2 regions of the Streptomyces ferrugineus genome follow, and region 2 is predicted to be linked to the other one. Evidence: riboswitches for the same ligand, from Rfam matches in the RefSeq annotation. Region 2 holds a riboswitch; the other holds the start of a gene.
What was found. A riboswitch is a leader RNA that binds a small molecule or an ion and turns the genes downstream of it on or off. The one in region 2 is predicted to bind glycine.
Positions count from the first base shown of each region.

Region 1: another riboswitch for glycine. It lies ahead of gcvP (aminomethyl-transferring glycine dehydrogenase); the one in region 2 lies ahead of gcvT (glycine cleavage system aminomethyltransferase GcvT).

Region 1 is NZ_CP063373.1:3,480,907-3,490,256, forward strand. It holds gene IM697_RS15890 (bifunctional nuclease family protein) at 1-231, shown strand, start outside; gene IM697_RS15895 (MerR family transcriptional regulator) at 498-1,157, shown strand; gene IM697_RS15900 (DNA polymerase IV) at 1,217-2,662, shown strand; gene IM697_RS15905 (PRC-barrel domain-containing protein) at 2,872-3,279, opposite strand; glycine riboswitch at 3,394-3,489, shown strand; gene gcvP (aminomethyl-transferring glycine dehydrogenase) at 3,666-6,551, shown strand; gene IM697_RS15915 (TOBE domain-containing protein) at 6,641-7,060, opposite strand; gene IM697_RS15920 (hypothetical protein) at 7,136-7,303, opposite strand; gene IM697_RS15925 (hypothetical protein) at 7,356-7,877, opposite strand; gene IM697_RS15930 (SAV_915 family protein) at 8,224-8,619, shown strand; gene lysA (diaminopimelate decarboxylase) at 8,616-9,350, shown strand, end outside.
Region 2 is NZ_CP063373.1:8,063,150-8,072,499, forward strand. It holds gene IM697_RS35915 (ABC transporter permease) at 1-644, opposite strand, end outside; gene IM697_RS35920 (ABC transporter substrate-binding protein) at 715-2,466, opposite strand; gene IM697_RS35925 (ABC transporter permease) at 2,543-3,541, opposite strand; gene IM697_RS35930 (enhanced serine sensitivity protein SseB C-terminal domain-containing protein) at 3,904-4,704, opposite strand; gene IM697_RS35935 (enhanced serine sensitivity protein SseB) at 4,802-5,593, opposite strand; gene IM697_RS35940 (AAA family ATPase) at 6,528-7,202, opposite strand; glycine riboswitch at 7,373-7,476, shown strand; glycine riboswitch at 7,477-7,609, shown strand; gene gcvT (glycine cleavage system aminomethyltransferase GcvT) at 7,648-8,766, shown strand; gene gcvH (glycine cleavage system protein GcvH) at 8,938-9,315, shown strand.

The DNA.
Region 1 (9,350 bases), 4.6 Mb from region 2:
GAGGGCGTCTTCTACGCGGAGCTGGTGTTCGCCAGCGGCGTCGAGGTGAGCGCCCGCCCGTCCGATGCCATAGCCCTGGCCCTGCGCACCGGAACGCCGATCTACGGCAGCGACGGGGTGCTCGACGACGCCGGCATCGCGATTCCGGACGAGCAGGAGGACGAGGTGGAGAAGTTCCGCGAGTTCCTCGACCAGATCTCGCCCGAGGACTTCGGCACCAGCAGCCAGTGATAGGGCGTGGGCGGTACCCGGCGGACTTGCGGTGCGTGGGGGTGCGGTCCACAGTCGGTTACGGCGCAAAATGCCGGTATTCGCCGGCGGCGAGCGAGAGCGTCCTCAGGCCTGCTTCGAGCGCATTCGGCTAGCCTTTCCCCGCGGTGGGGTACGGGAAACCACTCCTAGGGTGATTATCACTCGGCGTGCCGAGTGTGGCGATCGTTGACGCACCCCGGGTGACTGCCTACCGTCGAGAAGGCAGGTCAAGGACGGAGGTCGGCGTGAGAAGCAGCGGCGACGGTACGGTGGGGGGTGTCCCCGAGCGCAGCCTCGGGGCGAGCGGTCCGTACCCGCTTCAAAGCGCTCTTCAGAGCAGCGCGGCCGATCACGCTCCGCAGCGACCGACGGCCGTGCCCAGCAGCGGCGGAGGGGCGGCGTCCATGGCGACCGAGCAGATCGGCTATCGCGGTCCGACGGCGTGTGCGGCCGCCGGCATCACCTATCGGCAGCTCGACTACTGGGCCCGCACCGGCCTCGTCGAGCCGAGCGTGCGGCCCGCGTACGGGTCGGGGACACAGCGGCTGTACAGCTTCCGGGACGTCGTCGTCCTGAAGATCGTCAAGCGGTTCCTGGACACCGGGGTGTCGCTGCAGAACATCCGTACCGCCGTACAGCACCTGCGGGAGCGGGGTTTTCGTGACCTCGAGCGCATGACATTGATGAGCGACGGAGCGACGGTGTACGAGTGCACGTCGCCGGACGAGGTACACGCGCTGCTACAGGGTGGGCAGGGGATCTTCGGGATCGCCGTGGGTGTGGTGTGGCGGGATGTCGAGAGCGCTTTGTCGCAGCTGCACGGGGAGCGGATCGACACGGGGGAGACGCTCATCGGGCACAACCCGGCGGACGAGCTGGCCCGGCGGCGTAACCGGGCGGTCTGAGGCCCTGAGCAGTCGGTCGTAGCAGGGCATTGTCAGTGGCGTGAGGCAGCATCGGAGATGTGAGAAACGCGCCCACGATCCTGCATCTCGACATGGATGCCTTCTACGCCTCGGTGGAGCAGGCATCCAAGCCGAGCCTGCGCGGGAAAGCCGTGATCGTGGGCGGGCTCGGGCCGCGTGGAGTCGTCGCCACGGCGTCCTATGAGGCTCGGGTATTCGGGGTGCATTCGGCGATGCCCATGGCGCAGGCGCGTCGGCTGGCTCCCAATGCCGCGTATCTCGTGCCGCGCTTCGGGATCTACCGTGAGATCAGCGAACAGGTCATGGGGCTGCTGCGGGAGCTGTCGCCGCTGGTGGAGCCGCTGAGCCTGGACGAGGCGTTCGTGGATCTGGAGGCCGGGGAGGCGGCCTGGGACGAGGCGTCGGCGCGGCTGGTGGGGGCGAGGTTGCGTGCGGACATACGGGCGGTCACCGGCCTGGCGGGGTCGGTGGGGCTTGCCGCGTCCAAGATGCTCGCGAAGATCGCCTCGGAGCAGGCCAAGCCCGATGGCATGGTGGTGATCGAGCCGGGGACCGAGCGGGCGTTGCTCGGGCCGATGTCGGCGCGGACCCTGCCGGGGGTGGGGCCGGCGACCGGAGACCATCTGCGGCGGGCCGGGATCCATACGGTCGAGGAGATCGCCGAGGCCGGGGAGGACGAGCTCGTGCGGCTGCTGGGCAAGGCGCATGGGCATGCCCTGTACGCCATGGCGCTGGCGCACGACGAGCGACCTGTGGTGGCCGAGCGGGAGACCAAGTCGGTGTCCGTCGAGGACACGTACGACGTGGACATCCACGATCGGGTTCGGGTGGGGATGGAGGTGCAGCGGCTGGCGGATCGTTGTGTGCGGCGGCTGCGGGAGGCCAGCTTGTCGGGGCGGACCATTGTGCTGAAGGTGCGGCGGTACGACTTTTCGACGCTGACCCGGTCCGAGACGTTGCGTGGACCCACCGATGATCCCGGTGTGGTGCGGGAGGCGGCCGCGCGGCTGTTGGAATCCGTGGACACGACGGGTGGCGTGCGGTTGTTGGGGGTCGGGGTGAGTGGGCTGGCCGACTACACGCAGGAGGATCTGTTCGCGCAGGCTGCGGGGGAGCGGGAGGGACGGGACGACTTGGAGGAGCGGGGGGAACAGACGGTGGGGGGCGGTGACGTCGAGCCGGTGGTTGCTGTGCGGGGGGTTGAGGGGGCTGGTGAGCGGCGGTGGCTTGCGGGGCACGATGTGCGGCATGTCGAGTACGGGCACGGGTGGGTGCAGGGGAGCGGGCTGGGGCGGGTGACCGTGCGGTTCGAGACGCCTGGGTCGGAGCCGGGGCGGGTGCGGACGTTTCGGGTTGATGATCCGGGGTTGGAGCGGGCGGAGCCGTTGCCGTTGGTGGCTGCGAGAGGGGGAGCGGATGGGGGTGGAGGTGGCGAGGTGCCTGGTGGGGCGATTGGGGCCGATGGGGCTTTGGGGGCGGGGTAGGGCTGGGAGCGGCTGAGGGGCTGAGTGTGGCTCGACCGGCGTGTGGAGTGCCGTGGGGGTTGGGCCGCTCGTCCGCGCCGACGGAGGGGCCGCTGCGCCCACCCGTGCCGCCCCAGCGGCACGACTGCCCGCGGCTGTGTCGGTTCGAGTGGCCGAGGTGCTGAAGCCGTGGGTCGAGCTGTCGGCGGCTACCTGCGCGGAACGGGGTTCTATGGGCGGGTATGTGGTGTTCTCGGGTCGTTGTCGTCCGGGGAATCCGTGGAGGCCAGGGTGCCGAAGTCCCGGTCAGGCGGCGGGGGTGGGGACGCTACGTCCAGGCCGTAGTGGTGGTAGAGCTGTAGTTCCTGTTCGGGGGAGAGGTGGCGGCCTACGCCGAAGTCGGGGGCATCCTTGATCAGGGTGCGGTCGAAGGGGACGTGGAGGGTGCCCTCCACCAGTTCGCTGGGCTCCAGGGGGACGAAGGCGTCCCGGGAGAACAGGCCGGTGCGTATCGCCGCCCATTCCGGCACTCCGGTCGCGTCGTCGAGGTAGACCTCGTCGATGGTGCCGATCTTGGTGCCGTTGCGGTCGAAGGCCTTGCGGCCGATCAGGTTGCGCGGATCGATGTCGGTCTGCACGGGCCCTCCACTTGGTCGCAAGTCATCCGTAAGCACTACGAAAAGGCAGATTGGTGAGAGCGGCCACTCGAAGGCCCGTGCGTCGGCCTCGCTGGTAGTCTTTCAAGCGGCTGCTGACCCCGTGCGGGAGAGTCCTCCGGACACCATCGGAGGCGCCGAAGGAGCAAATCCTCCCCGGAATCTCTCAGGCCCACGTACCGCACGGACGAGGTCACTCTGGAAAGCAGGGCGGGTGTCGACGGCTTCCGCTCTCACCGACGGTGAAAGCCGGAGGCCCTCGGGCGATCCGGTGAAGCTCTCAGGTTGAGATGACAGAGGGGGAGGCCGTCCGGGTACCCGCGCCGTGGTGCCCCTCGAAGGTCGCGTCAGACCAGGAGGCCTCCGCAATGACCGCCCACCGCATTCCGCTCTCCGAGCTCGAACAGGGGATTCCCTTCGAGCAGCGTCACATCGGCCCCGATCATGAGGCTCGGGCCAAGATGCTCGCCCAGGTCGGGTACGGCTCCCTCGACGAGCTCACGGCCGCCGCGGTACCTGATGTGATCAAGAACGCCGACTCTCTCGATCTGCCGGGAGCGCGTACCGAGGCCGAGGTGCTCGCCGAGCTGCGATCTCTCGCCGACCGCAACCAGGTGCTGGACTCGATGATCGGGCTCGGGTACTACGGGACCTTCACGCCGCCGGTCATCCTGCGGAATGTCATGGAGAACCCTGCCTGGTACACCGCATACACGCCGTATCAGCCCGAGATCTCGCAGGGGCGGCTCGAGGCGCTGCTCAACTTCCAGACCATGGTCGCCGACCTCACCGGGCTGCCGACCTCCGGTGCCTCGCTGCTCGACGAGGGGACCGCCGCGGCCGAGGCCATGGCGCTGTCCCGGCGGATGGGCAGGAACAAGAAGGGGCTGTTCCTGGTCGACGCGGATGTGCTGCCGCAGACCGTCGCCGTGATCGAGACCCGTGCCGAACCTGCGGGCGTCGAGGTCGTCGTCGCCGACCTCAGCGGCGGTATCCCGGCCGAGATCGCCTCTCGTGAGATCAACGGCGTGCTCCTTCAGTACCCGGGAGCCTCCGGTGTCGTACGGGACATCAAGGCCGTCATCGACCAGGCCCATGAGCTCGGCGCCCTCGTCACCGTCGCCGCCGATCTGCTCGCGCTCACGCTGCTGAAGTCGCCCGGAGAGCTCGGGGCGGACATCGCGGTCGGTACGACGCAGCGGTTCGGTGTGCCGATGGGCTTCGGCGGGCCGCACGCCGGCTACATGGCCGTACAGGAGAAGTTCGCGCGCAGCCTGCCCGGGCGGCTCGTGGGCGTGTCCGTGGACGCCGACGGGAACAAGGCGTACCGGCTGGCTCTGCAGACGCGTGAGCAGCACATCCGGCGGGAGAAGGCGACCAGCAACATCTGCACCGCTCAGGTGCTGCTCGCCGTGATGGCCGGCATGTACGCCGTGTACCACGGGCCCGAGGGGCTCAGGAGCATCGCCCGGCGGACCCACCGCTACGCCTCGATCCTCGCCGCGGGGCTCACCGCGGGCGGTGTCGAGGTCGTGCACGGCTCCTACTTCGACACGCTCACCGTGCGCGTGCCCTCGAAGGCCGCCGAGGTCGTCGCCGCCGCCCGGCAGAACGGCGTCAACCTGCGCCTCGTCGACGCCGACCACGTGTCCGTCGCCTGCGACGAGACCACCGCGCGGGCCCAGCTCGGGGCCGTATGGACGGCGTTCGGCGTTGAGGGGGACATTGAGGCGCTGGACGCGGCGACCGAGGACGCCGTTCCGGGCGCGCTGCTGCGCACCGACGACTACCTCACCCACCCCGTCTTCCACCAGCACCGCTCCGAGACCGCGATGCTGCGCTACCTGCGCAGGCTCGCCGACCGCGACTACGCGCTCGACCGCGGCATGATCCCGCTGGGCTCCTGCACCATGAAGCTCAACGCGACCACCGAGATGGAGCCGGTCACCTGGCCGGAGTTCGGGCAGCTGCACCCCTTCGCGCCCGCCGAGCAGGCGCAGGGCTATCTGACGCTCATCCGTGAGCTGGAGGAACGTCTCGCCGAGGTCACCGGCTACGACAAGGTGTCCCTCCAGCCCAACGCCGGCTCGCAGGGTGAGCTGGCCGGGCTGCTCGCCGTGCGCGGGTACCACCGAGCCGGCGGCGACGAGCAGCGGACCGTGTGTCTGATCCCGTCCTCCGCGCACGGTACGAACGCCGCCAGCGCCGTCATGGCCGGCATGAAGGTCGTCGTCGTGAAGACCGCCGAGGACGGCGAGATCGACGTCGAGGACCTGCGGGCCAAGATCGAGCAGTACCGGGACGAGCTCGCGGTGCTGATGATCACGTACCCGTCGACGCACGGCGTGTTCGAGGAGCACGTCGCCGACATCTGCGCGCAGGTGCACGACGCCGGCGGGCAGGTGTACGTCGACGGCGCCAACCTCAACGCGCTGGTGGGCCTGGCCAAGCCGGGGCACTTCGGCGGTGACGTCTCGCACCTGAACCTGCACAAGACCTTCTGCATCCCGCACGGTGGCGGAGGCCCGGGCGTCGGTCCGGTGGCGGTGCGTGAGCACCTCGCGCCCTATCTGCCCAACCATCCGCTGCAGCCCGCCGCCGGGCCCGAGACGGGCGTCGGCCCGATCTCGGCCGCGCCCTGGGGCTCCGCCGGGATCCTGCCGATCTCGTGGGCGTACGTCCGGCTCATGGGCGGCGAGGGGCTGAAGCGGGCCACACAGGTGGCCGTGCTGTCCGCCAACTACATCGCCAAGCGCCTCGAACCGCACTACCCCGTGCTGTACAACGGCCCGGGCGGGCTCGTCGCGCACGAGTGCATCATCGATCTGCGGCCGCTGACCAAGGCCACCGGAGTTAGCGTCGACGACGTCGCCAAGCGGCTGATCGACTACGGCTTCCACGCGCCGACGATGTCGTTCCCGGTGGCCGGGACGCTGATGATCGAGCCGACCGAGTCCGAGGACCTGAGCGAACTCGACCGGTTCTGCGAGGCGATGATCGCCATCCGCGCGGAGATCGAGAAGGTCGGGTCGGGCCAGTGGCCCGCCGAGGACAACCCGCTGCGGAACGCTCCGCACACGGCGGGCGCGCTGGGCGGTGAGTGGGAGCACGCGTACGGCCGTGAGGAGGCCGTCTTCCCGGCCGGGATGTCGGCCGCCGAGAAGTACTGGCCGCCGGTGCGCCGCATCGACCAGGCCTTCGGCGACCGGAACCTGGTGTGCTCCTGCCCGCCCCTGGACGCCTACGAGGACTGAGCGTCACAGGAGTCGCAGCAGGGGGTCGCGGCAGACGAAGCGAAGGGCTGTGTCCGGCCGGGAGTGGTCGGGCGCAGCCCTTTGTCGCGTCATGCCGTCGTCAGGGCCACCTCGGTCGCCTCGATGAGTGCCACGACCGGGACGCCGGGGGACAGGGCGAGGTCGGTGGTGGCGTCCCTGGTGACGGCCGCGGTGAGGGCGCCGCCCTCGACCTCGATGTTCACCGACGCCATCGCGCCGCCGGTGGCGATGCCGGTGACCGTGCCCGGGAGCCGGTTGTGGAGGGGCAGGTCCTTGGCCGGGGCGGTGGCGAGGGCGATGTGGGTCGCGGTCACGAGGGCGTTCACGGCGGTGCCTTCGGCCAGGCCGAGCTCCTCGACGGCCGACGGGGCGACCGCGGCGGTGAGGTCCTGGCCACCGGTGAGATGGACGTCGACCATGGCCATGGCCTCGCCCGGAGTGATGGCCGTGATCGTGCCGGGGAGCTGGTTGCGGATGCTCAGGCTCATGGGGACGCCTCGTGTGGTGCAGCTTGCCGTGGTATGCGGCTTTTGCCTCCCATTTTGCCTCCCACCGTAATCGCGCTACGGCCTCATCGGGGTGGGTGCGGGCGGGAACTTGAGGCCGGGGTTGGCCGTGAACTGGACGAGGGGGTGACCGCCGCCCTGTCCGCCCGCACCGTGGGCGAGCTGGCCGAGCTGACGCTGGACCTGCCGGCTCCGACGGGCGCTGGCCGGCGGGATCCGGGACATCGAACACGCCAGGGTCAGAACACGCCGGTGGGCCCTCCCCGGCGCACCCCGTTCAGACGATCCCGGACGACCTGAGCACCGCCCGCGCCTCCGCGTCGTCGATCTGCAGCCGCAGTCGCTCCAGTACGTCGATGCCCTCGCGCAGCGTCCCGCTCGCACGTGAGCGGCGTACTCCGGTGTCCAGCTCGTGCCACAGCAGAGGGTTCTCGACGAGGATCCGCGGATCCAGTTCCAGGCGGCGGCCGTCCGCATCGCACAGGGTCAGGTGTGTCGCCAGGTCGCCGTACTGTCGCACGGTCACCAGCTGGTCGGTGCGCACCGCCTGACGCCGTACCAGGCCGCGCACGGCGAGCCAGCCCGGGCCGGCGGTCACGCGCTGGGGGAGCAGGATCGTGAAGAGTACGGCGGTCATGACCAGCCACAACATGGCGCGCGGCGGTGTCAGGGTGTGCCCGTCCCAGTCGACCACCAGGGTCATGCCGCAGAAGAGCAGCGCGCAGCCCGCGGCGAACCGGGCGCCGTCACGCCAATGGCGGTCGCCGGTCGGGCACGGGCGCGGTCTGCTTCCGTCCACAGTGCAGACCGTAGGGGGACCAGGCGTCCGAGCGGATGCGGCTGACGCTGCTCTGACGCCTTACGGCTCATCGTTGACGCGATCCCGATGGCCGCGGCCGGTTCAGCCGGTGTGCAGAGGGCCGCCAGGACCGGTCGCGGGAACCTGCGGAGGGCGGGCAAGCCCCCGGCGTCAGCAACCCGTCAGCGTCCGGCCGATCGCCGTCAGTATCGCGTCATGAGGCGTCCGTAACCCCGGGACACCGGGCATAGCGTCAGTGGCACGCCCCGGCTCGCCTCCCCGCGTCCGGGGCCGTCAAGCCCTCGACGGACCGAATCCGGTCCAGCTCGGATCTCCCGGAGGCCCCATGACGGACATCCTGTACGACGAAGACCCGGAGCCCTCTGATCGGTTCCCGGCCGGCCCTCTGTACGTTCCGGTCCGGCCGGGACCGGCCGCCTGCGCGGCCCGCCTCTTCCGTACGCCCATCGGCGACCGTACGGCCGTGGGGTTCACCTCGCGGCGGAAACTGACCGCGACCCTCGGCCCCGACCAGTCCTGGATCCGGCTCGCCGAGCCCGCCCTGCGCTCCCTGACGGCACCGCTCGGTGTCACCACCGTCACGGTGGATCCCCGGTTCTGCGCACCGCCCACGCCGTCCGACGCGACGCACGCAGAGCAGCCCGTCGGTCCCCGTCTTCCTGACGGCGCTTGGGACTTTCGTGCTCTGCGTGTGGATGGGCCGAGGGGGGTCGTGCGATGACCGCAGTTCACGAACCGGCCGTGACCCCGGCGGCCGACGCGCTTTCGGTGTGGCCCGCCTCGGCCGTCGAACCCCGCGACGGCGAACTCGCCGTCGGCGGCGTGGCGCTCGCCGAGGTCGCCGACCGCTTCGGCACCCCTGTCTACGTCATCGACGAGGGCGAGGTCCGCGAGCGCTGCCGTACCTACAGGCATGTCTTCCCCGAGGCCGAAGTCCTGTACGCGGCCAAGGCGTTCCTGTGCCGGGCCATGGTCCACTGGGTGGACGAGGAGGGCCTGGGCCTGGACGTCTGCTCGGCCGGTGAGATGGAGCTCGCCGTCACCACCGGCTTCCCGCCGGAGAAGATCGTGCTGCACGGCAACGCCAAGTCCCCGCGCGATCTGGACACCGCGCTGCGCCTCGGGATCGGCCGTATCGTCATCGACAGTCCGTCGGAGATCGCCCGGCTGGCGGCGGCGGTCGGGTCCGACGGTCGTCAGAAGGTGATGGTCCGCGTGGTGCCCGGCATCAGCGCCGGCGGGCACGAGAAGATCCGCACCGGCAGTGAGAGCCAGAAGTTCGGCCTGTCCATCAGGGACGGGTACGCACAGCACGCCATCGCCCGGATCCTGGACCAGGCGCAGCTCGAACTCACCGGCCTGCACTGCCACTTGGGCTCGCAGATCACCAGCGTCAAGCCGTACCTCGCCGCCGTACGCCGTATGGTCGGCCTGATGGCCCGGCTGTACGAG
Region 2 (9,350 bases):
GCCGAGTACAGCAGCGCCAGTGAACACCAGGGCAGGAACAGGGTGTTGGCCCACTGGGAGGGGTTCTCGGTGAAGGGGACGTACGTTCTGCCGAAGATCTCCAGCTTGTAGCTGAACAGCAGCAGGGCCAGCTGCCCGGTGAAGAACATGGGCAGGGAGACGCCCGCCAGGGCCACACCCATGGCGGACCGGTCGAAGACCGAGCCCGGCCTGAGCGCGGAGATGACACCTGCCGTGATGCCGCCGACCAGCCAGATCACGGCGGCGCCGAGGGCCAACGAGAGGGTGACGGGCAGCCGTTCGGTCAGCTGCGGCCAGACCTCGATGTGGTCCTTGAAGGAGTACCCGAAGCAGGGGGCGTCACAGCGGACCGTGGTGGGGCCGAGGTCGTACGTGGCGCCGGAGACGATCCCCTTGATGAATTCCCAGTACTGGACGTAGACCGGCTGGTCGAGACCGAGGTTCCGCTTGACCGCCGCGATGTCCTCGGGGGTGGGGTTCTTGCCGATGTACTGCTGCGCCAGCTGGTCGGCGGTCTGCCCTGCGAGTTTCGGCAGGATGAAGAAGATGCCGAAGGTGACCGCGGTGACGACGAGCAGCAGGACCAGTGCCGCGATCGTCCGGCGGATGATGTACGAGATCACGAGGACCGGCGCCGGCGCCCGCGGATGACTTCAGTCCGCGGGCGCCAATGCCTTCACCTGCCTTCCGGGGCTACTTCTCGGCGGTACCGACGTTGAGGTAGTCGTACTGACCGCTCCAGGCGGACGACGACACCAGGTTGGTGGCGTGCGGCGAGCGGTACAGCAGGACCTTGAAGTAGGTCAGCGGAACGATGACGGCCTGTTCCATCATCTTCTGGTCGACCTCGGTGTACGCCTTGGTGCGAGCGGCCTCGTCGGTGTTGCCGATCGCGTCGTCCAGCAGCTTGTTGATCTCGGGGTTGTCCAGCTCGGACAGGTTGGTGTTGCCGGACTGGCTGATGGCCTTGCCGTGCGCGATCTGCTGCAGGAAGCCGTAGCCGGTGGGCCAGTCGGCGCCCCACTGCATCATGATCAGGCCGATGTTGTTCTTCTGGTTGAACTTGGGCACGCCCGCGTAGTCGGAGAAGTACTTGCCGGACGGGTACTGCTTGATGCTCGCGTCGATGCCGACCTTCTTCAGCGCGCCGACGATCGCGGTGGCCGCGTCGACCTCGCCCTGCCGGTCGCTGCGGGCCGAGATCGAGGTCTTGAAGCCGCCCTCCTTGCCACAGGCCTTCAGGTGCTCCTTGGCCTTGGCCACGTCGCCCTTGCTGTCCTTGGTGGCGTACAGGTCGGACTTCTCGTAGCCCGTGACGTCGGTGGGCAGGACGGTGGTGGCGATGTCACCGCGGACCGGGCCGCCCATCGCCGTCTGCACGGCGGTCTTGTCGATCGCGTACTCGACGGCCTTGCGGCACTCGACGTTGTCGAACGGCGCCACCTTGGTGTTGATCGCCGTGTAGATGAGGCGACCGCCCAGCGCGTTGTCCGTGTTGGCCATCTCGGCCTTGTCGTTCAGGATCTGCGCCTGGGTCTGCGCGTCGACACCGGTTCCCTGGATGTCGATCATGGTGGCCCCGGACATCACGTCCTTGTCGATCGTGGCCTTGTTGACCTTGAGGTTCACCACGATCTTGTCCGGGTACTGCTTGCGCAGCGGGTCCGTCTTGGCGTCCCACTCGGGGTTGCGCACCAGGACGATCTGCTTGCCCTCCTCGTACTTCTGGAACTTGTACGAGCCGGAGGAGACGACCTTCTTGGTGTAGTCCACACCCGTGTCCTTGGCCCGCGGCACGGGGGCCGTCTGCGGGGCGCTGACCAGGTAGTCGAACTCGGAGAACGACTTGTTCAGGTGGAAGACGATCGTGTGGTCGTCCGGGGTCTCGATGGACGAGATGCCCTTTTCGCTCTTGTCCTTGTAGGGGCCCTGGTACTTGTCCGGGTCGTCCAGCAGCTGCTGGAAGTAGTTGGGGCCGAGGGAGAGCACGTCACGGGCGAAGTTCGAGCGCTCCACGGCGTACTTGACGTCCTTGGCGGTGACCGGGGTCCCGTCCTCGTACTTGACGCCCTGGCGAATCTTGTACGTCCAGGTCTTGCCGCCGTCGCTGGGCGTGCCCTTGCTCTCGGCGAGGTCCGGGACGAGCTCGTTGCCCGCCTCACCGGGGCCGGGCTTGAACGTCATCAACGGACGCGCGTAGAGGCGGCTGAAGTTGTAGCCGTAGGCGTAGTACATGTTGCCCGGGTCCAGGGACTCGGGAGCATCGGAGCTCGCGTAGGTGACCGTGCCCCCCTTGTGCGTGGACTCGTTCACGACTCCCTTGGTCGCGGCGTTGGCGCCGGCGCCCTTGGACGTCTCTTTGCCGTCGTCGGCTTTGCTGCAGCCCGCCAGAAGCAGACCGGCGCAGCTGGCGGCCGCCACTGCGGCCATTGCTGACCTTCGCATGATGGTCGGATTCCCCTTCGTAGGTGGACATTTGGGTGGGACGTCGGGTCGCGGCCGGGCGCGGCGACCGCGGACGTCAGCGGCTGCGGGGGTCGAGTGCGTCCCGGAGGCCGTCACCGAGCAGGTTGAAGGCCAGCACCGTGACGAAGATCGCGAGGCCGGGAACGATCATGTACTGCGGGTCGACCTCGAAGAAGTCGACGGCCTGGTTGAGCATTCCGCCCCACGACGCCTGGGGCGGCTGGATACCCACGCCGAGGAAGCTCAGCGAGGCTTCGAAGAGGATGTTCGTCGGGATGAGCAGCGTCGCGTAGACGATGATCGGCGCGACGAGGTTGGGCAGGAGTTCCTTGAAGAGGATGTACGGGCCGCCGGCGCCCATCCCCCGGGAGGCGTCGACGAACTCGCGCTCCCGCAGCGCCAGGGTCTGACCGCGCACGATGCGCCCCATGTACGGCCAGTTGAAGAAGCCGATGACGAAGATCAGCACGGAGATGTGCAGGGGCAGCCCTTCGAGGCCGAAGGCACCGCCCTGGAGCGTCGCGGAGATGGCGATGGCGAAGAGGAGCAGCGGGAACGCGAGGAAGGTGTCCATGAGGCGGCTGACGACGGTGTCGACCCGTCCTCCGTAGTAGCCGGCGACCAGGCCCATCACCGTGCCGATGGCGACGGACAGCAGCGTCGCGCCGAAGGCGACGACCAGGGAGACCCAGGAACCCTCCAGGATGCGCGCGAGGATGTCCCGGCCGAACTTCGGCTCGACACCCAGCGGATGGTCCCAGCTCATCCCACCGAAGTCACCCTTGGGCAGAGAGGTGTTGGGGTCGATCAGGTCCTGGTGAAAGGCGTTGGGGTCGAGCCCCAGCACTGCCTGGAGCGGGCGGGACAGGACCGCCACGAGGATGAGCAGCACGACAACGATGCCGCCCGCCACCGCGACCCTGTCGCGCTTGAAACGGGTCCAGGCGATCTGCCCGAGTGACCGGCCCTCGATCTTCTCGGACTCGACCCCCTTCAGCACGACCTCCGGCTGGGCGTCGGCCTGCGATCCGGTGGTCTCGATCGGTGCCGTCACGGTGCGTCTGACCCCTCTCGGCCGACGGTTGTCGGCCCCCCTGGCTGCCGCTGTAGCGGTTGCTCCAACTCGCACACAGAACCTACCGGTCCGTGTCTTGCCGGGAGTCTTCAACGCTTTGGCGATCTGTTACCAGAGCTGGCGAGGAAAGTATGCGCAACCGTGATGCTGGCTGCGAGGTTCCGTTATCCGAACAGTGGATAACGGCCGCCGGACGGACGTCAGTTGGGGCGTATGAGGGCGGACCGGGACCTTCCGATCGTATCTACGCGCGGAGATTCGCCTGGGAAACCGAAGTTGACGGCCCTTTGCGCTGACGACAGCCGGGTCTGCGACCGGTCGGAAGGCCAGCCCATGAATGATCAGTAACGGCCCTGTGGCGGTGGGTAGCCGTAGCCGGCCGCCGGCGCCTGTGCCGGGGCGACGGCGTGCGCCTCGCGGTCGTAGAACGGACGGGCGGCGGCACGCATCCACATCGCGACCGGATCGTCGTCGTCGGACATCGCCACGGTCGACACCGGCAGCCCGTCCGGGACCGCGCCGATCGACTGGAGCATCATCGAGCGCACCGCGTCCACGGCCGGCGGGCTGGTGTCGTACACGTCGAGCCCGATCGCGAGATACGGCGCGCCGAGGGCCGGCTGCACCCAGGCGCGGCGCAGGGAGCGGACGGCGGGGGTGCGGTGGGCGTTCTGTGCGAGCAGGGCGTAGAACTGCGGGATCTCGATGCCGGGTTCCGACAGCCGCAGCGGGCCGGCGGGCTGGCGGTCCAGGCCGGTGGCGATGCGGCGCAGGTCGAGCCAGGGGATGCCGACGCCGCCGCCCGGGGCGTGCGGGTTGAGCCACAGGCCGTAGTGGTCCGGGTAGAGGGTGCGGGCCACGTCGACTCCGTCGACCACCTCGTAACTGCGGTTCCAGCCGCTGGCCGACAGCTCCTGGGCGGAGGTGACGCACGGCGCGTAGCCGTATCCCTCGACCTCCATGTTTCCGTACTGGGCGTCCGGGGAGCCGGACTGGCCGTGCCACAGCAGCATCCAGACCTGGCCGTTGTTCGGGGTGGCGAGGGCGCGCAGGAGGGCCTCGTAGGCGTCGTAGCGCCCGGGCGTCACCTGGCGCAGCATGTGCTCGACCTGTCCGGTCGAGGTGGTGCCGCTCGCGCTCACCTTTTAACCGCCCCTTCGCGAAGTCCGTTTTCGCAACAAGCTTAAGCGTTGAGAGCTCGGGACCTGATGTGGTCTGCGGGCCGCGGGTCGTGCGACGTCAGAAGTCCCGCTGGTAGAAAGGGCGTACCCGCTGCCGCATCCAGTCGATCACCGGATCCTGGGCCACGTCGAGCAGGACCAGGTTGACCGGCCACTGGACCGGGGCACGGCCGAGGGCCCGGGCGAGGGCCTCCATGGGGGCCGCTCGCAGGTCGCCGTCCCAGTGGGAGAGTTCCACGCCTATGAACATCACCGGGGTGGCCGTCTCGATCGCCGCGAGGCAGCGGCGGGCCGTCGCCACCACGCCGGTCCCCGCGAACTCGGCCGACGCCGCCGCGAGGAAGTCGACCGGGTCCTCCTGCCAGTCGGGCTCGTAGAGCTTGACGCGGCCCCCGGAGGTGAGGCCGTCCAGCGGCGTACGGCCCACCCGGCACAGTTCGGCGACCGCCGCCGGCGGGAGGGGGACGCCGACCACGCCGTCCGGGTTCAGGGCGATGCCGACCTGCGGGGGCAGTCCGCGGGCGAACTCCACGGCCGGGGCGACGGTGTACGCCATGTGGGAGCCGACGACCTGGCGGAACTGTTCCTCGGAGCTGAACACCGGGACGTATCCCTGGCCCTCGATCTCCACCGTCGGCAGGTCCAGCGGGCCGCTGTGCGGACCGCCGCCGCCCGGCAGGGGCACCCAGACGAAGCTGCGGCCCAGCACCTCGAGGATCCGGCCGCCCGCCGAGGGCATGCCGAGGGAGGCCGAGAGCACCTCCTCCAGTTCGTTGCCGGGCCAACCGCCGTGCGGATGGAGGTGGGCCGGGGCCGGGAAGTCCGCGGGGAGATCCGCTGGGAAGTCCATCTGTGTCTGACCGCCTGCTGTGAACCACGTCTGAGGCTCAGAAGGCTATCGGGTGTCCGGCCGGTCCGGACCAGGGACGGTCACACCGCGCACGCGACGACAGTCCGACCGCGCGCGTGGCCGCGTGCGTGCGGCTGGTCGGAACGTGCGTGCGGCGGTCGGCGCGTGCGTGCGGCCGCCGGCACGTGCCTGCGGTCGGTCGGCGCGTGCCTGCGGTCGGTCGGCGCGTGCCTGCGGTCGGTCGGCACGTGCCTGCGGCCGGTCGGCACGTGCCTGCGGCCGGTCAGCGTCCCTGCGGCCAGTCGGCGCCTACCTACGGCGGTCAGCGCTTGCCTGCGGCGGTCGCACCGCGCACAACGACAGTCCGACCACGCATGCAGCCGGTCGCCGCGTGCCTGCGACCAGTCGGCGCGTCCCCGCGGCCGGTCAGCCCGTCCCCGCGACCAGTCGGCAGGTGCCGTCGGCGGTCAGCGCTTGCCTGCGGCGGTCGGCACGTGCCTACGCCGGTCGGCGCGTGCATGCGGCGGTCGCACCGCGCACAACGACAGTCCGACCGCGCATGCAGCCGGTCGCCGCGTGCCTGCGACCAGTCGGCGCGTCCCTGCGGCCGGTCGGCACGTCCCTGCGGCCAGTCGGCGCCTACCTACGGCGGTCAGCGCTTGCCTGCGGCGGTCGCACCGCGCACAACGACAGTCCGACCGCGCGTGCGGCCGGAAGGCACGTGCCTGCGGCCAGTCGGCACGTGCCTGCGGTCGGTCGGCGCGTCCCTGCGGCCGGTCGGCGCGTCCCTGCGACCGATCAGCGCGTCCCCGCGGCCAGTCGGCGCGTCCCCGCGGCCGGTCGATCACGGCATGTGGTGGGCTGGGCGCCGTATCGTCCGGCAGCGCCGCATGGCGTCGGCACGGGAGGTCGGGAGCGCACGGGCCGCGGGCGGTCAGCCTGCGAAGCCGATCCGGCGCAGGACGTTCGCCGCCTCCCGGTCCAGCAGCACCGCGGAGTCGCAGCCCCGGGGCAGATGGCCCTTCTCCACCGAGCGCAGCAGGTGGCCGGCGGCCCTGCGGTGGCGCAGGAAGGCGTAGCGCGAGACGCCCCGGCCGCGCTCGCGCTGGCCCTCCAGGGCCGTGTCCGGGGTCACGTCGAGCAGCAGCAGATGCAGCGTGCCGCCGCGGCGGCGGGCCTCGCGGGCCAGCCAGGCGCGTACCCAGGCCTGGGTGCCGCAGTCGTGCACGACGACGCCCTCGCCGGAGCGCAGCGCGCGGCGCAGCCCGGCGTAGTGGGCGAGGCGGACCAGGGGACGGTAGATCGCGTAGGGCAGGAAGCCGGACATACGGGCGTCCCAGCGGTCCCGGGTGTCCTGGGAGTCGATGCGGATGCCCTTCACCGCCCGCCTCATCAGGGTGGACTTGCCGCTGCCGGGCAGGCCGGTGATCACGACGAGGTCCTCGGGGGCGAAGAGCAGCGCGTGCGGACTGTGGCCGGAGCGCTCGCGCAGATCGCGGACCACGGGCGCGGGGCACTGGGCGCGGGCTTCGACACCGGGGGCCGCGGGCTGCTTGGGCAGCGCGATGCCCGAGGTCGTGGCGTACGCCGTGGTGCGGTTCACCGTCATCGTCCTCCTCCGGGGTCAGGATTCCCCATCCCCACTGAGCGTAAAGAGAAGGTAATAGAGGATCTCTCGCTTTTTCGTTCGCTTCCTGCCACAAGCCGGTTACAGACATGCCCTGCCGCGGGGCGGTCCAGGCATGCAATGATGTCCGCGCCAACTGCATACCGGCCGTTTGAATCCGCGCGGGAGAGTTCCCAGCAGTGCAGTGCAGCGCTGGGACGCCGAAGGAGCAAGTCCCTCCCTTGAATCTCTCAGGCCCCGTTACCGCGCGGGCGAGGCACATCTGAAAAGCGGGCCGCCCCCTCGCCCTGGACGACAGGCGAGGCGTGGCCCCACCCAAGGTGCAAGCCGTGATCGTCCCTGTGGCGGTCGTGGCGAACCTCTCAGGTTCCGATGACAGATGGGGAGGAACGACCTCGCCCGTCCTGCCTTGGGAGACGACCGTCCGATGAGCAGTACCCCACTCCGTCACACCGCGCTCGATGCCCTGCATCGCTCGCTCGGCGCGACGATGACCGACTTCGCCGGCTGGGACATGCCCCTGCGCTACGGCTCCGAGCGCGACGAGCACAACGCCGTGCGGACGAAGGCCGGGCTCTTCGATCTCTCCCACATGGGCGAGATCACCGTCACCGGCCCGCAGGCCGCGGCCCTGCTGAACCACGCCCTGGTCGGCAACATCGCCTCCGTCGGCGTCGGCCGCGCCCGCTACACCATGATCTGCCAGGCCGACGGCGGCATCCTGGACGACCTGATCGTCTACCGGCTGGCCGAGACCGAGTACATGGTCGTGGCCAACGCCTCCAACGCCCAGGTGGTGCTGGACGCGCTGGTGGACCGTTCCGCCGGCTTCGACGCCGAGGTGCGTGACGACCGGAACGCGTACGCGCTGCTCGCCGTCCAGGGCCCCGAGTCCCCCGGCATCCTGAAGTCCCTCACCGACGCCGACCTCGACGGCCTGAAGTACTACGCCGGCCTGCCCGGCACCGTCGCCGGAGTCCCCGCGCTCATCGCCCGCACGGGCTACACCGGCGAGGACGGCTTCGAGCTGTTCGTGAAGCCGGAGCACGCCGTCGAGCTGTGGCAGGCGCTGACCAAGGCGGGCGAGGGCGTCGGCCTGGTCCCCTGCGGGCTGTCCTGCCGGGACACGCTGCGCCTGGAGGCGGGCATGCCGCTGTACGGCCATGAGCTGTCGACCTCCCTGACCCCCTTCGACGCCGGGCTCGGCCGGGTGGTGAAGTTCGAGAAGGAGGGCGACTTCGTCGGGCGCGAGGCGCTGGCCGAGGCCGCCGACCGCGCCGATCGGAACCCGCCGCGCGTCCTGGTCGGCCTGATCGCCGAGGGGCGTCGCGTCCCGCGCGCCGGGTACCCGGTCGTCGCCGGCGGCGAGGTCGTCGGCGAGGTCACCTCCGGCGCCCCCTCCCCCACCCTGGGCAAGCCCATCGCCATGGCGTACGTCGACGCCGCGCACTCGGCGCCGGGCACGGCGGGCGTCGGTGTGGACATCCGCGGCAGCCACGAGCCGTACGAGGTCGTGGCGCTGCCGTTCTACAAGCGGCAGAAGTAGCGCCAGAAGAAGAGACTGACAGCGGTGCGTGCGTGGCCCCGCGCACATCCCCCGCCGATCACACACGCGCCGATCACACCTGCATCGTTCCCACCTGCATCGATACATATCGATACATATCGAGCAGTCCCCCTTTCCCACCACTCCCGCGCGTACAGGAGAATTCAGGCCATGAGCAACCCCCAGCAGCTTCGCTACAGCAAGGAGCACGAGTGGCTGTCGACCGCCGAGGACGGCGTCTCGACGGTCGGCATCACGGAGTTCGCGGCGAACGCGCTCGGCGATGTCGTCTACGCCCAGCTCCCCGAGGTCGGCTCGACCGTGACCGCGGGTGAGACCTGCGGCGAGCTGGAGTCGACGAAGTCGGTGTCCGACCTGTACTCCCCGGTCACCGGCGAGGTCACCGAGATCAACGAGGACGTGGTGAACGACCCGGCGCTGGTGAACTCCGCCCCCTTCGAGGGTGGCTGGCTGTTCAAGGTGCGCGTCGCGGAGGAGCCGGCCGACCTGCTCTCCGCCGACGAGTACGTGGCCCACACCGCCGGCTGAGGAGTCGTATCCGCATGTCTTCCCCCATGTCTTCT